Regions from separate parts of the Blautia sp. LMAG:36 genome, predicted to be linked through region 1. Evidence: riboswitches for the same ligand, from Rfam matches in the RefSeq annotation. Region 1 holds a riboswitch; the other holds the start of a gene.
What was found. A riboswitch is a leader RNA that binds a small molecule or an ion and turns the genes downstream of it on or off. The one in region 1 is predicted to bind cobalamin.
Positions count from the first base shown of each region.

Region 2: another riboswitch for cobalamin. It lies ahead of CCC17_RS01385 (sirohydrochlorin cobaltochelatase); the one in region 1 lies ahead of CCC17_RS00820 (ABC transporter substrate-binding protein).

Region 1 is NZ_NALB01000003.1:123,239-131,405, forward strand. Features, by position in the region: gene CCC17_RS00785 (replication-associated recombination protein A) at 1-235, shown strand, start outside; gene CCC17_RS00790 (DUF4364 family protein) at 264-776, opposite strand; gene CCC17_RS00795 (TIGR01212 family radical SAM protein) at 791-1,732, opposite strand; gene CCC17_RS00800 (YesL family protein) at 1,732-2,421, opposite strand; gene CCC17_RS00805 (YerC/YecD family TrpR-related protein) at 2,661-2,978, shown strand; gene CCC17_RS00810 (DUF1836 domain-containing protein) at 3,109-3,729, opposite strand; gene pcrA (DNA helicase PcrA) at 3,875-6,118, shown strand; cobalamin riboswitch at 6,217-6,512, shown strand; gene CCC17_RS00820 (ABC transporter substrate-binding protein) at 6,616-7,710, shown strand; gene CCC17_RS00825 (FecCD family ABC transporter permease) at 7,725-8,167, shown strand, end outside.
Region 2 is NZ_NALB01000003.1:247,928-256,094, forward strand. Features, by position in the region: gene CCC17_RS01360 (response regulator transcription factor) at 1-513, shown strand, start outside; gene CCC17_RS01365 (sensor histidine kinase) at 517-1,947, shown strand; gene CCC17_RS01370 (GerMN domain-containing protein) at 1,958-2,905, shown strand; gene CCC17_RS01375 (DNA internalization-related competence protein ComEC/Rec2) at 2,950-5,229, shown strand; gene CCC17_RS01380 (NAD(P)/FAD-dependent oxidoreductase) at 5,319-6,698, shown strand; cobalamin riboswitch at 7,018-7,192, shown strand; gene CCC17_RS01385 (sirohydrochlorin cobaltochelatase) at 7,355-8,167, shown strand, end outside.

The sequences.
Region 1 (8,167 bases):
GAAGGCGAAGAAGACAACCGTTCCGGTGCATCTGCAGGATGCCCATTATGGTGGCCACGAAAGTCTGGGTCATGGTATCGGATATAAATATGCCCATGATTATCCGAATCACTATGTAAAACAGCAGTATCTGCCATCAGAAATCGAAGGAGAACATTTTTACGAGCTCAGTGATATGGGATATGAAAAGAAACTGAAAGAGCATATGAAGAAGATCCACGAAGAAGCGAAATAAATGAATATAAGTAAAACGGAGGAGCCTCTCAGAGAAGCTCCTCCATTATTTTGTCATAAACATTCTGGTATTTATAAGGCCAGCTTTCACATACAGACTGTGCAGCAGCAAGATTTGGCACATTGATGCTGAGATCAACGATGCTGACGCCGCTTTCGATGATCCGCAGACGTACCGAGTAGCTGCCCTCTTTGGTGGGATAGTAATCTGCAGGAGTCAGGAGATGTTCTTCGATCTTGCAGTGGAGGGAATTGAGATATTCTTCCACTTCTTTCTTGATATCAGAGGAAAGTTCTTTGGAAAAATATTTCAGAGTGTTTTTTCCCTCGGAGGTCAGTCGATAGTAACTGCGGTTGGACTGTGAAGACATTTCCACCAGATCTGCCTCCACAAGTTCGGAAACTGCCTGCTGGAGCTGAAAATAATTGGTGTATTTCCGGTCCAGGATAAAATCGGTGATCTGGGAATTTGTGAGATCCCCATCGGAATTCTGCAGCATATATAAAATAATAAGCTTATAGGTTGTAAAAGGTGATGCCATAAGAATCCTCCTTTTTACTGGCTGCGGGAAAGGGCCTCGAGAGCTTTTCCCTGAAAACTTGCTCTTTCTTTCATCCGGTGATGAAGAAGGTTTAAAACTTCTCGTTTGCGGCTGGCCCATAAAGGTGCGATCAGCAGATCCTTCGGTCCGTCGCCGGTGACCCGGTGGATCACGATATCCGGTCTGAGATGTTCCAGACAGTCAATGACAAGGTTCAGATACTCGTCCCGTTCATAAGTGCGGAAAAGACCGGCTTCATGATCAGCGGCAAGATCTGTACCACGCAGTACATGAAGAAGCTGCAGCTTGATCCCCTGGATATCCATGGCGTTCAGATAAGCCATTGTTTCCAGGATATCCTTCCGGCTTTCGCCGGGAAGCCCCAGGATGGTGTGGACGATCACTTCGATGCCGCCTGCGCGGAGATTTTTTACTGCGGTATCAAAACAGGACAGTGGATAGCCGCGCCGTATATATCTGGCGGTATCTTCATGGATAGTCTGGAGTCCCAGCTCCACCCACACCGGTTTGATCTGGTTCAGGGAATAAAGAAGATCCAGTACATCATCTCCCAGACAGTCCGGTCTGGTACCAATGGACAGTGCCACGATATCCGGATGGGAGATGGCTTCTGTGAAGATCTTACGCAGGTGTTCCACAGGAGCGTATGTGTTTGTATATGCCTGAAAATAGGCGATATATTTATGAATCGGGCGTTTGGAAGAGAGACTTTTAATCTGTGTGTTGATCTGCTCTGTAATGGAAAGAGCGGCGTTTGCTGCAAAATCTCCGCTTCCGCCCTGGCTGCAGAAGATGCAGCCTTTTTTGCCCAGGGTGCCGTCACGGTTGGGACAAGACATGCCGCCGTTTAATGCAACCCGGTAGACCTTTTCGCCGTATCGCTCCCGGAGCATATAGTCCAGAGAATGATAAGGCTTGTCGTTCCAGCGCTTCATTATGCCTCTTTCGGTTCGTTTTTCTCTTCGCCGTTTTCTTCGTTTTCATCTTTCGGTATATAGTTATCGAAGATCTTTACAAAGATCTTTGATTTCAAGTAGGCCAGCGTGGAAAATCCCATCAGAATAAAAAGCATGATCAGGATGGATGTAAACTGTGCGTAGCTCACATAAGCAAAAAGCCACATCAGTAGGAGTGGAGACGCAGAGATCACAAGCATCAAAAGTGTCAGCGGAAGATGGCGGACGGACATCAGGAATGCATTTACAAAGGTATTCTTGACGGAATTAAAAAATTTGGAAAGGATCGGATAAATGTACAGAAGGATCATCGCATAGATCAGTGCAAATGCAATGAACAGACTGAAAAGTCCTTTGTACATAGCTCCGCTTCCGGCTCTGGCGATCCGAAGATCGATAAACAGAACAGCAGCGGTGAGGAGCATGATGATATTGATGATGGTCGCCTGTTTGAAGTTCTGTTTGAAGGAGTGGAAAAAGCTGCGGGCAATATAGGATTCCTCGTCTCTTGCCATCTTTAGTGTGACATAGTAGAGAGCTGTTATGGAGGCGCCTGCGGTGACAACCGGAATACAGCAGAGGATGCACAGAAAATTCAGAAGAAGCAGGTCTGCTACGCGTCCCATGAACACGAAGAATTTGTTGTCCATGTTGAAAAAACGATTCATTTGATAAGTCTCCTTTTCTTTTGGATATTATTTTAAGTATACCCAATCACAGCAGAAAAAGCAAATCCCAAATGTTTTCCGAGGTAGTGGAAATGGGAAAATCATGTGTCCGCCATAGAAAGACAAAATAGCAAAATAGTTTATTAAATTTCCCTAAAAGGCTTGCTTATCACGATTTAGAGTGTTAAAATATCAGTATTGTATTAGACGAAAATTATGTATTTTAAAGGAGCGTAACAATGAGCAAAAAAATCAGGACGGAGGCTGTGGATCATCTTTTTGAAGCGATCCTGTGCCTGAAGGACAAGGAAGAGTGTTATACATTTTTTGAGGATGTGTGCACCATCAATGAGCTGCTTTCTTTATCTCAGCGCTTCGAGGTAGCCAAGATGCTTACTGATAAGCGTACATACCTTGATATTTCCGAGAAAACAGGAGCTTCCACAGCTACGATCAGCCGTGTGAACCGTTCCCTGAACTATGGAAATGATGGTTATGAGATGGTATTTGCACGTATGAAGAAGGATAACGGGGAGCAGGGCGGCGAAGCAGAATAAGGCTTACGTCCATACCGTGATGATAACGGATAATACTGTAACGAAAAAGAGACAGGCGATTGTGCGACTGTCTCTTTTTTTTCGGTGCGCCCGGCGACGCACGTTTATGACCGGATGTAAGCTCCGGATATTATTTGTCTTTTTTTGAGGAATCCGTATCTTTTGAGGAATTCATGTGGTCGATCATGTTTTCGATGATCATTTTTTTCATGTATACGTCGAAGCTAAGAAGACAGATAAAGGAAAACTGGTGAAGGAATTCCTTATCCTCCGGGTCGGCGTCCTCAAAAATTTCTCCGGCACTTTTGAAACGGCGCATAAGATCCTTTTCCAGGTAACGGATCTGTGACTGCTCCATACTGAAAACCTCCTGGTAGATGTAAGTCATGTCCTTTTCTGTAACGGACTTGAAGTATTTCTCGGTGATCGGTCCCAGAAGGGTCTGGATATCACTGATGGAGAGGATATTCTTAAAATAGTAGATAAAGATCAGCATCAGCAGATGCTCCCGGGAATACCGCTTCTTTTCCGGCGGGGGAAGGAGCTTGTTCTTTGCGTAATTGTTGATCATGGTCTTGGTCAGGATCTTGTCATCATCATGACGCTTGGTGGAAGCGAGATTATCTTCCATAAAGGTTGTGACCTGATCCATGTAAAGAGCAATATTGGGAATTTCATCGGGTTTTATATAATCAAGCTCAGCAATTTTTGCAAAAATGCTGTTCATCATTTCTTTTTCGTTTTCTGTCATCGTATTATCACCTCTGCTCCTTATTATATAGTTTTAAATACTACTTGTAAAGAAACTTTTTTTCAGAGAGGTGGGTTTACCGGAAAGTAAAGTCATGATAGTATATAAAGATACTGTTCATATGGAAAAAGAAATGGAGATCAAAATGAGTATACATGATGCTTTGGACACATTGAATCCTATGCAGCGGGAAGCTGCCGTACATACAGAGGGACCACTTCTGATCCTTGCAGGAGCCGGTTCCGGAAAAACAAGAGTGCTGACCCACAGGATCGCCTATTTAATGGAAGAAAAGGGCGTAAACCCATGGAATATCCTGGCGATCACCTTTACCAACAAGGCCGCCAGTGAGATGCGGGAACGTGTGAATAAAATTGCGGGAATGGGTGCGGAGAGCGTATGGGTCTCCACCTTCCATTCCGCCTGCGTGAGGATCCTGCGCAGACATATTGAGGTGCTGGGCTTTGGCAGTAATTTTACCATTTATGATGCCGACGACCAAAAAACAGTCATGAAGGAAATCTTCCGGAAGTTTGATATCAATACCAAGATCTACAAGGAACGCGCTGTTCTTGCTGAGATTTCCCATGCCAAGGATGAACTGATCACACCGGAAGAGATGGAGCTGAATGCAGGCGGCGATCCGGATGCACGGAAGATTGCCGGTATGTATAAGGAATATCAGTCTATCCTCCGGGGAAACAATGCGCTGGATTTTGATGACCTGATCGTGAAGACTGTGGAGCTTTTTCAGCATAATCCAGATATCCTGGACTATTATCAGGAACGTTTCAAATATATTATGGTGGATGAGTATCAGGATACCAATACTGCCCAGTTTAAATTCGTAAGTCTTCTTGCTGAAAAATACAAGAATCTCTGTGTGGTTGGTGATGATGATCAGTCCATCTATCGTTTTCGTGGAGCAAATATCGGGAACATCTTAGGCTTTGAGAAGGTTTTTCCTGAGGCTAAGGTGGTGCGCCTGGAACAGAATTACCGTTCTACCCAGAACATCCTCAATGCAGCCAATGAGGTGATCGTCAACAACACAGAGCGTAAGGAAAAACGCCTCTGGACAGAGAACGAAGAGGGCGATAAAGTACATTTCCGTCAGTTCAACAACGGATTTGAGGAAGCGGAGTATGTTGCAGGAGAGATCATCCAGGGGCGCCGCAACGGGAAATTCCAGTACAAGGACTGTGCAGTACTTTATCGGACCAATGCCCAGTCTCGTCTCTTTGAGGAGAAATTTCTCCTAGCAAATGTTCCTTATAAGATTGTCGGCGGCGTGAACTTTTATGCCCGCAAAGAGATCAAGGATCTGTTAAGCTATCTGAAGACCATTGACAATGCCAGTGATGATCTGGCTGTGCGCAGGATCTTAAATGTGCCAAAAAGAGGAATCGGACTCACCAGCATCGGCCGTGTCCAGGACTATGCGGATATGATGAACCTGAGCTTTTACGATGCGCTCCGCGTGGTGGAGGAAGTACCGTCCATTGGCAGGGCAGCAGGAAAGATCAATGATTTTGTATCCTTTATCCAGGGACTGAAAAGTAAGGCAGAGGCCTATACAGTCCGTGAAACCCTGGAAGAGGTCATTGAACTTACCGGTTATGTGAAGGAACTGGAGGCAGAGAAAACGGAGGAGGCTCAGGCGAGGATCGAAAATATCGATGAGCTGATCTCCAAGACAGAATCCTTCCAGGAAGCCATGGAGGAGGCCGGACAGCCGGCAACACTTTCTGCATTTCTGGAGGAGATCGCACTGGTGGCAGATATCGATTCTGTTGATCCGGATCAGGATTATGTGCTGCTGATGACTCTTCACAGTGCCAAGGGACTGGAGTTCCCAAATGTATTTATCGTGGGAATGGAGGACGGTGTTTTTCCGGGATATGCTTCCATCTGGTCCGGTGATCCGTCGGATATCGAGGAGGAGCGAAGGCTCTGTTATGTGGGGATCACCCGTGCCATGAAGGAACTGACTTTAACCTGTGCAAAACAGCGGATGATCCGTGGGGAGACTCAGTATAACCGTGTGTCACGTTTTGTAAGGGAGGTTCCACGGGAGCTGGTAGATCTTGGACATACCATTCAGGAGAAAAAGCCCAGAGTAGATGATATCGTATCTCCGAAAAGCGCCTATGCCCAGATGAAAATGAATTTCCAGGCAAAGAGCACCCTGCAGAAAAAAGATTTCACAGTGAAGAAGGCGGACAGCCTGGACTATGGTGAGGGAGACACGGTCCGTCATGTGAAATTCGGAGTCGGTATCGTAAAAAATATCGCAGACGGCGGCAGAGACTACGAAGTGACGGTAGACTTTGACAAAGTCGGCGTGAAAAAAATGTTCGCCGGTTTTGCCAAGCTGAAAAAGATCTGAGAGGGATCTCTCCGGGCAGACTATTTCTGCAAAAAACTGTAAAAATCCGGCCTCAAGGTTGTAATTGGAAAACCGGTATGTTAGAATCAGTATCAGCGTAATTGAATTGCTGTGAAGTGGACAGTATCACCGGCACATATGCTGCCGGATACTGTGAGAGGGAATCGGGTAAAAAGCCTGAGCGGTTGCGGCCACTGTATACAGAAGAAGGGATTTCACATGCCATTGCAGAAACTCATGTGAGAAGGCGAAATCCCGATGTCAGAGAGATTCTGGAGAAAATTCTGATATATCATTCATGATCGGCTAAAAGATGAATGGTGTATCAGTTTTTATTTTGCGGAGTTTTTTCTGAGTCTGTAAGTCAGGAAACCTGCTTGACAGTATGTAAGTGGGAGCTTCCGTACAAAGTGTTCCGTGCAGATTTTATGAAGCCCCATCTTTTCGGTTACCCATAGGCAACAGGAGATAAAACAGGCGAAAAGAGAGGAAATGAAATGAAAAACAAGTATGTATCCACAAGAATCATGGCAATGGTAATGGCAGCGGCAATGACCGTATCAGCAGCTCCGGCTGTTTATGCCGCAGAGAGAGCAGACTCCGAGACCATCAAGGAAGACAACCAGCCGGCAGCAGAAGACAGTACAGAGTCTGCAGACACCGAAGATTCTTCCGCAGAGGCAACCAAGACAGAATATCATCTGACCATCACAACCTATGATTACGATGGAAACGAAATCGAAACCACTTATGAAAAAGCACCGGAAAAAGTCCTTGCTGTATATCAGGGAAGCATTGAGACTATGCTCGCACTTGGTCTGGAAGACCACCTGGTAGCTACCGCAGGTCTTGATAATGAAGTTCCGGAAGATCTCAAAGAAGCATTCTCAAAAACAAATTATCTTGACGAATTTACCCCATCCCTTGAAACTGTAACAATGCTGGAGCCGGACATGATCTTATCCTGGAGCTCTCTTTTCTCTGATAAGAATCTGGGAAATGTAACAGACTGGATCGACAAAGGCTGCAACACCTACTACAACACCAATACTCGTCCGGACGGCGACAGAACACTGGAAAATGAATTCACAGATATCTTAAATATCGGAAAGATCTTCGATGTACAGGACAAAGCACAGGCTATCGTTGATGATGCAAAAGCAGTGATCGACAAAACTCTTACTGCAACTGCAGATGTAAAAGACAAACCAAGCGTAATGGTATTGGAGCCTCTTGGAGATGACATCACAAACTATGGCGTAAAGAGCCTTGGCGGAGATATGGTAACACAGTTAGGCGCAACTCTTGCAAACCCGGATGCTTCCACCGTTGGAAAAGAGGATATCATCGCAGCCAACCCTGACGTGATCTTTGTGGTTTACATGCCATATGCAGGAGATGATCCGGAAACTGTTAAGAACAGCCAGCTTGCAGTGATCCAGGATGATGAGTCCCTGAAGAGCCTTGACGCAGTAAAGAACGGACGTGTTTACCCGATCATGCTCAGTGAGATGTATGCAAGTGCAACACGTACCCAGGACGGAATCGAAACTTTTGCAAAGGGATTATATCCGGACGTAAATCTTGACTGATCGGAGAAAATGCAGTGAAAGAAACAGCTTCACAGAGAAAAAAAGATAAGGTGCTCAGAACATCCATGTATGTGGCAGTTCTCATCGGACTTGCAGGATTCCTTATTTTTTCCATACTTGCAGCCATCACTTTTGGAAATGCGGATCTGTCACTGAAGGATGTATACAGCGTTATCGCTTATAAATTGTTTCATATAAAAAGTCTGTCCGCCTATGCGGAAGGCGCAGTTCATGATGTTGTGTGGCTGATCCGGCTGCCTAGAGTCCTTCTGGCTCTGGCAGTTGGAATGGCTCTTTCCGTGTGCGGCGTGGTGATGCAGGCTATCGTGCAGAACCCGCTGGCAGACCCGTATGTGCTGGGTATCTCATCTGGTGCATCTCTGGGTGCCACACTGGCCATCATGCTTGGAATCGGAAGCTTTCTTGGTGGAAACTCTGTGGGAATCACAGCTTTCAT
Region 2 (8,167 bases), 120 kb from region 1:
GACGGTCTTGAGGTATGCCAGCAGATCCGTGAATTTTCCAATGTTCCGATCATCATGCTTACAGCAAAAGGAGAAGATATGGATAAGATCCTGGGTCTGGAATACGGAGCTGATGATTATGTCACCAAGCCTTTCAACATCCTGGAAGTCAAAGCCCGCATCAAGGCAATCATCCGCCGTGCAGGCAGCAAACAGGACAAGCAGGAGAAGGCCAAGACTGTGGAAGTCGGAGAACTGAAGCTGGACTGCGAAGGACGCCGCGTATTTATCTCCGGAAAAGAGATCAACCTCACAGCCAAGGAATTTGATGTGCTGGAGCTGCTGGTATTCAATCCGAACAAGGTATACAGCAGAGAAAATCTTCTGAATATCGTATGGGGCTATGAATATCCGGGAGATGTCCGTACCGTAGATGTACATATCCGCCGCCTGAGAGAAAAGATCGAGGCCAATCCCAGTGAGCCGAAATATGTACACACCAAATGGGGTGTGGGCTACTATTTCCAGGCATAACCTGTGAAGTTCAAAAAGAACGGCAAATTTTTCAAAAGTCTCCGCTTTCGTATTCTGATCATCCTGATCATACTGGGAATCGTACCGAGTGTCATCGTAACGGAAATGGTCATTGCCAACTATGAAGATCGTGCCATTGCCAACCGTGTGCAGAGCATGGAGAACATCTGTGACATCATGTGCGACCTGCTGATCAAGGAGAATTATCTGAATGACACCAGCTCTCAGACGGTGAACAGCAAGCTGGAATTACTGTCCAACAGCTATGGTGGCAGGATTCTCATTGTAGACAGGGATTTCAGGATCATCAAGGATACCTATGGCGTGGATGAGGGCAGGACTCTGGTTTCCCAGAAAGTATTGAACTGTTTTAAAGGAGAAGATGCCTACCAATATGACTCTGACAGCCAGAAGCTGATCCTGGCAGTTCCGGTAAAAAGTCCGGATGTAAAACAGGTGCAGGGTGCCATGATGATCATGGCATCTTCCAGTGAGGTGACAGCAACCATCCATGAACTGGAGCAGAAAGGGATTCTGATCATCGGTATCATTGTAGTGCTGGCCATTTTTCTGGGATATATTCTTTCCACGATCCTGGTGAAGCCATTTGCCAGGGTAACGAAAGCAATCGAGGACCTTACAGACGGATATCAGAATGAGGAGATCTCGGTACCGGATTATACAGAGACAGCTTTGATCACAGATGCATTTAACAAGATGCTTTCCAGAATGAAGACGTTGGATGAATCCAGACAGGAGTTTGTATCCAATGTGTCTCATGAGCTGAAGACACCTATGACTTCAATGAAGGTTCTGGCGGATTCGCTGGTAGGACAGCAGGGGGTTCCGGAGGAACTGTATCAGGAATTTCTTTCTGATATCACAGAAGAGATTGACAGAGAGAACAAGATCATCACCGATTTGCTCTCCCTGGTAAAAATGGACAAAAAAGCAGCAGATATGAATATCCGTAATATGAATATCAATGAGCTGCTGGAGAATATTCTGAAGCGTCTCCGTCCTATTGCAGATCAGAGAAGGATTGACCTGATCCTGGATTCGTTCCGACCGGTAACGGCAGATGTGGATGAGGTGAAATTTACCCTTGCCATCAGTAACCTGGTCGAAAATGGTATCAAATACAATGTAGATGAGGGATGGGTCCGCGTAACACTGGATGCGGATCATAAGGATTTCTATGTGACGGTTGCAGATTCCGGCCTGGGAATACCGGAAGATTCCATTGAACGGATCTTTGAGCGTTTTTATCGTGTGGATAAATCCCATTCCAGAGAGATCGGCGGAACCGGTCTTGGACTTGCTATTACAAGAAGTTCTATAGCCATGCATCATGGGATCATCAAGGTATCCAGCAAAGAGGGCGAGGGAACCACATTTACCGTGAAAATCCCGCTGTCCTATATCCCGTCCTAGGAGGTACAGCATGAAAAAAACGATTTTGATCATCTGTGTGGCCGCTGCCTGCATCCTTTTTGGTCTGGTTGCTTTCATAGGTTTGTCGGGAAGAAATAAAAACGAAGAACAGCAGTATAGATTTTATTATATCAACAGCGATGAAACGAGACTGAAAGAAGAAAAATATACTCCTGAGAAAGAAACAACAGAAGTGATGCTGCGCAATTTTTCCGAGAGTCTGAATAACCGTGAGACCCGGGAAGACGGAATCTCACTTTTTCCGGATGGGGTAAAGATTTCTTCTTATTCCATACAGGATGGAGTCCTGAACGTAGAATTCAATGAGGCCTATGATAAAATGTCACGTACCAGAGAACTTCTGGTGCGGGCAGGTATAGTGAAGATCTTTTTACAGGTTCCAGGAGTGGATTCTGTGGAGATCTATGTGGGTAAAAAGCCGCTGACAGATACCAGGGGTGAAGAAGTGGGAGCCATGAACAACGACACCTTTGTGGAGTTTTCCGGGTCCGATGGGGATGTGTACAGCTATGACACCTTTACTCTGTATTTCACAAATAAAAACGGAGATAAACTGGTAGCGGAACAGAGAAGTGTCCGCTACAGACGAAATCTTCCGAAGGCTACGGTGGTTCTGGAGCAGCTTGCAAGAGGTCCGCTGGAAAAAGGACATTATCCTACAATACCGGAGAATTCAGAGGTACTTTCCCTGACGAGAGCAAACGGAATCTGCTATGTGGATTATAATTCCGTATTTCAGGATTATGCGCTGGATGTTTCGGAACAGATTGCCGTGTATTCGGTGGTAAATACGCTGATCGCGGCAACGGATGTGGACAAAGTTGAGATTTCCATCGAAGGAAACAAGGAAGTGACCTTTGGCCAGAATATGCAGCTTTATAAGTTCTATGAATGGAACGACAGCCTGCTGGCACACACAAAGGCTAAAAAAGAATAGAAAAAATAAAACATTTCAAAATATCAGAAAACGGGAGAACATTTATGGCGAAAAGGCCGATGTGTCTTTTGTGTGTTCTTATGGTGCTGAGTCTTGGCGCACTGGAGCTTATGGGGATTCCTCTGATCAGGGGGAATCCCCTTCCGTTAAATGTGCAGGAGCAGATCGAAGCGCACCCTGGTTCCATGATCTGCGGGGAGGTGGAACAGTATGAAAACACAGAATTTTCCCAGTCTGTTTATCTGAAAAAAACATATCTTATCCATCAGTCAAAAAAATTTCCAATTGAAAATGTAAGAATATTTCTCAAAAAAGAAGAAGATCTGAAACCGGGAATGCGGATCCTGGTCAAGGGAACGCTGAAAAGAGTGGAAGGTCCTGCGAATCCGGGGGGCTTTGACAGCCAACACTTTTACGCCTGTCGTCATATTTATTATTTTATGAAGAACGCTGTGCTCCAAAAGAAAACAGCAGTGTATTCCGGCTACAGGCAGCTCCTTTTGGAGATAAAAGAAAGCTGCAGACAGATCCTGAAGGAAGCTGCAGGAAAAGATGCGCCTGTTTTTTGTGCCATAACGCTTGGAGACAAACAGGAACTGGATCCGGAAACACAGATGCGCTATCAGCTGGCCGGGATCATACATATCCTTGCCATCAGCGGACTTCATATCAGTATTCTGGGAATGGGGCTTTACAACCTTCTAAAGAAGATGGGACTGGGAATCTGGCCTGCCGGGATTTTTTCTCTGGGAGTGATGCTGCAGTATGGGATCATGACCGGAGGGAGTGTTTCCACCATGCGTGCAGTAACTATGTTTTTGATCGCTATGGGAGCCAGGATCACCGGACGGATCTATGATATGATGAGTGCTCTTTCCGTAACTGCCATGATGATCCTTGTGGAATCTCCGGCCTATCTCCTGGACAGTGGATTTCTTCTGTCCTTTGGCTGTGTTCTGGGAATGGGGCTCGCTGCGGAAAAGATCTGTGCCCTTGCAGGAGCGGAGAAAAAATGGACAAAGGCACTGGTAAGTCCTATAGCTCTTCAGCTTGTGACTCTGCCGGTGATGCTGAAGTTTTTCGGAGAAGTCTCTATTGCCGGATTTATCTTGAATCTGTTGGTGCTTCCAAGTGTGGGGGTAGTGCTGACTGGAGGAATGGCGGCGCTGCTTCTGGGAATTCTCAGTATTCCCGTGGCAAAACTGGTGCTCCTGCCGGCAAGGGTACTGCTGCTTTTTTATGAACATCTCTGCAGTCTGGCAGGAAGGTCAGGATGGAGTACCTGGATCGGAGGAGAGCCGGAAATATGGCAGATCCTGGTATATTATGGCTTTTTGATCACAGTTCTGTTTATGGGGCAGTATATAAAAGAACAGCTCCGGAAGAAAAAAGCAGTCTGTGAGGAAACGGAGCTAGCAGAGGAGCGGGCGGAAGCAGGTTGTTGGAAGCTATATGCTATCCGGATAACAGCCGGTATTTTTCTGGCAGTCGGAATCCTGATACTGGGATATCATCCAGCAGGAAGTCTGAAGGTGATCTGCCTGGATGTAGGACAGGGGGACGGTATTCTTGTGGAGACCCCGGAGGATCATCATTTTCTGATTGACGGAGGAAGCAGCAGCCAGTCGGATCTTGGAAGATACTGCCTTTTGCCGGCATTGAAAAGTCAGGGGATTTCCTGGCTGGATGGGATTTTTATTTCCCATACAGATCAGGATCATATCAACGGTGTGAAGGAGCTTCTGGAATATATGGGAAAAGGTCTTACAACCATCCGGGCCGGATATCTGATCCTGCCTGCCTGGGCAGAAAGACCAGATGCATGGAGGGAGCTTGCAGAGGCAGCAAAAACAGCCGGAGTTAAGGTCGTGACAGCAGGAAAAGGGGATGAATTGCCTTGCGGCAAAGTATCTTTTTCTGTTCTGTGGCCGGAGAAAAATGCCACAGGAAAAGATGTGAATGAGGAAGCTATGGTGATGGAGCTGTCTTTTGGAGATTTTCAGATGCTTTTTACCGGAGATATCGGTGCAGATACGGAGAAAAAGCTTCTGGCAGCCGGGGGGCTTGAGGATGTTGATTGTCTGAAGGTGGGACATCACGGTTCCCGTTATTCTACCACAGAAGCATTTCTTGAGAAAATAAAGCCGGAAGTGGCGATCATTTCCTGTTCTTCCACCAACACCTACGGACATCCGTCACCGGAAACCGTAGAGCGGCTTAAAGCGGCCGGAAGTCAGGTGGAATACACCATGAAAAACGGTGCTATTACCGTGGAAACAGATGGAAAGAAGCTTAAGATCGGAAGGTTCCGAAAAAACAGGTGACTTTTGAACACACTTGTTGTAGAATAGACAGGGTTTGTGCAAAAACAAAGCACTGAAAATGTGCAATACAAGATAAGGAGTTTTTATTTATGAAATATGATGTACTGATCGTAGGAGCAGGTCCCGGTGGAATCTTTGCGGCCTATGAACTGATGAATAATGATCCGGAGAAAAAGATCGCGGTTTTTGAAGCCGGTCATCCTCTGGAAAAAAGAAAATGTCCCATCGACGGAAAGAAAGTAAAATCCTGTATTCACTGCAAAACCTGTGCGATCATGAAGGGATTTGGCGGTGCAGGCGCTTTCTCCGACGGAAAATACAATATCACCAATCAGTTTGGCGGAACTCTGTACCAGCATATCGGCAAGGATACAGCTACAGAGCTGATGGAATATGTAGATAAACTGAACCTGATGCATGGCGGTGAGGGAACCAAACTTTATTCTACCACAAACAGCGAGATCCGTAAGCTCTGCCTTCAGAACGGCCTGCATCTTCTGGATGCATCAGTCCGCCATCTGGGAACAGATATCAACTATGTGGTACTTCAGAACCTCTATGAAAAAATGAAAGACCATGTGGACTTCTATTTTGACGCATCTGTTGACAAAGTAGAAAAAACTGAAGACGGTTATGCAGTTTTTGTAGGAGATGAGCGTTACGAGGGAACTTACTGTATCATCTCCGCAGGACGAAGCGGAAGTAAATGGATGGAGACGGTATGTACAGAGCTTAAGATCCCGACTCTTTCCAACCGTGTGGACATCGGAGTCCGTGTGGAGCTTCCGGCAGAGGTTTTCAGCCGTCTGACAGATGAGCTTTATGAGAGCAAGATTGTTTACAGAACTGAGAAGTTTGAGGATATGGTCCGTACCTTCTGCATGAACCCGCGAGGTGTTGTCGTGAATGAAAATACCAACGGTATCATCACAGTAAACGGTCACAGCTACGAAGATCCGGCAAAGCATACCAACAATACAAACTTTGCCCTTCTGGTATCCAAGCATTTCTCAGAGCCGTTCCATGACAGCAACGGATACGGTGAGAGCATTGCAAGACTTTCCAATATGCTTGGCGGTGGTGTTATGGTACAGCGGTTTGGAGATCTGATCCGCGGAAGACGAAGCACAAAAGCCCGTATTGAGGAAAGTTTCGTAACACCTACACTTTCTGCGACACCGGGAGATTTAAGTCTTGTTATGCCGAAACGTATCCTGGATGGCATCATCGAGATGATCTATGCTCTGGATAAGATCGCACCGGGAACCGCGGATGACGATACTTTGCTTTATGGCGTGGAGGTTAAATTCTACAACATGGAGGTTGAGATCGACGAAAATCTGGAAACCTGCCACAAGGGTCTCTTTGTTATCGGAGACTGCAGCGGCGTGACCCATTCTCTGTCCCATGCATCTGCCAGCGGAGTCTACGTAGCCAGATACCTGGAGCAGGAGTATTTTAACAGATAAACTGCAAAGCAGTTTATCTGTTATGAGCAAGTAGCGAAGCGGATTGCGAATATCCAGTGTAAGACAGTCCTTTTCTGATATCAGGGTGATGACAGAAAGGGGCTGTTTTTTATGCAGGATGTGCATGAATATTGGAGAAAGTATTCTGATAATAACTGACAGATACAGGGAGAAAACCGGTTACTGTTCACTGGTAATATTTCGCGAGGTGTTTTTGGTGAGCGAAGATCACAGAAAACCGTGAATCGTCTGACATCAATCTTGACAAATTTATGAGTTTGTGGTAAAAGTTAGATAACCAGGTAAAAGAAAATATGTGCAAATGTTATAATGATAAGGTTGCATCCAGTCGGATGTGCAAAAGAGAATCCGGTGAGAATCCGGAACGATACCGTCACTGTGAAAGGGGAGTTGCTTTTATAACCACTGGGAGACCGGGAAGGGAAAGCAGCGTGGAACCAAGTCAGGAGAACTGCCTTATTGTGAGATTCAGGGATTCGCGGTTTACGAATCGGTATTCTCCATAACAATACAGAACTTCTTTTTATGTATTTGTATTGCGCAGAGAATCATGTGTGAGCAGGCGGCCGCAGAGAGCTGCTGCTTTTTTGTACATATCAGTATTCTGGAAATACATGAAAAGAGGACAATGAGAAATGAAAAGAAAAACAATGTTAGCTCTGATGCTCGCAGTTTCCATGACATGCTCTATGGGTGCGGCTACAACAGCAATGGCAGCAGAGGATTCTGCTACAGAAGAGAACGCTGAGGCAGCTGATACCACAGAGGCTTCTGATGCAGATCAGGAAGCAGCAGATAATGTAGCAGCTCTGATCGACAAGATCTATGTACAGGAAAGAAACGACACAACAGATGAGGACTGCAAGGCAGCCAAAGAAGCATGGGATGCTCTGACAGATGCTCAGAAAGAACTGGTAGAGGGTGAGAATGCAGATCCGGATTATTTCGGACGTGACACAGGAGATGCTTCCAAGGACGATCCGCGTAACCAGGATGAGATCGGTGAGAATGAACTTCTTGTTGTAAGCTTTGGTACTTCCTTCAATGACAGCCGTGCAGAGGATGTCAAGGGAATCGAGGATGCTCTTGCAGAAGCTTATCCGGACTGGTCTGTAAGAAGAGCATTTACAGCACAGATCATCATCAACCATGTAGAGGCAAGAGATGATGAAGTGATCGATAACATGCAGCAGGCTCTTGACCGTGCAGTAGAGAATGGTGTTAAGAATCTGGTTGTACAGCCTACCCATCTGATGCATGGTGCTGAGTACGATGAGATGACAGAAGCGATCAATGGCTATAAAGATAAATTCGAGTCTGTAGCTATCGCAGAGCCAATGCTCGGTGAGGTTGGAGACGATGCAACTGTGATCAATGATGACAAGAAAGCCGTTGCTCAGGCGATCACAGATACGGCTTGCAAAGAGGCCGGATTTGACAGCATGGAT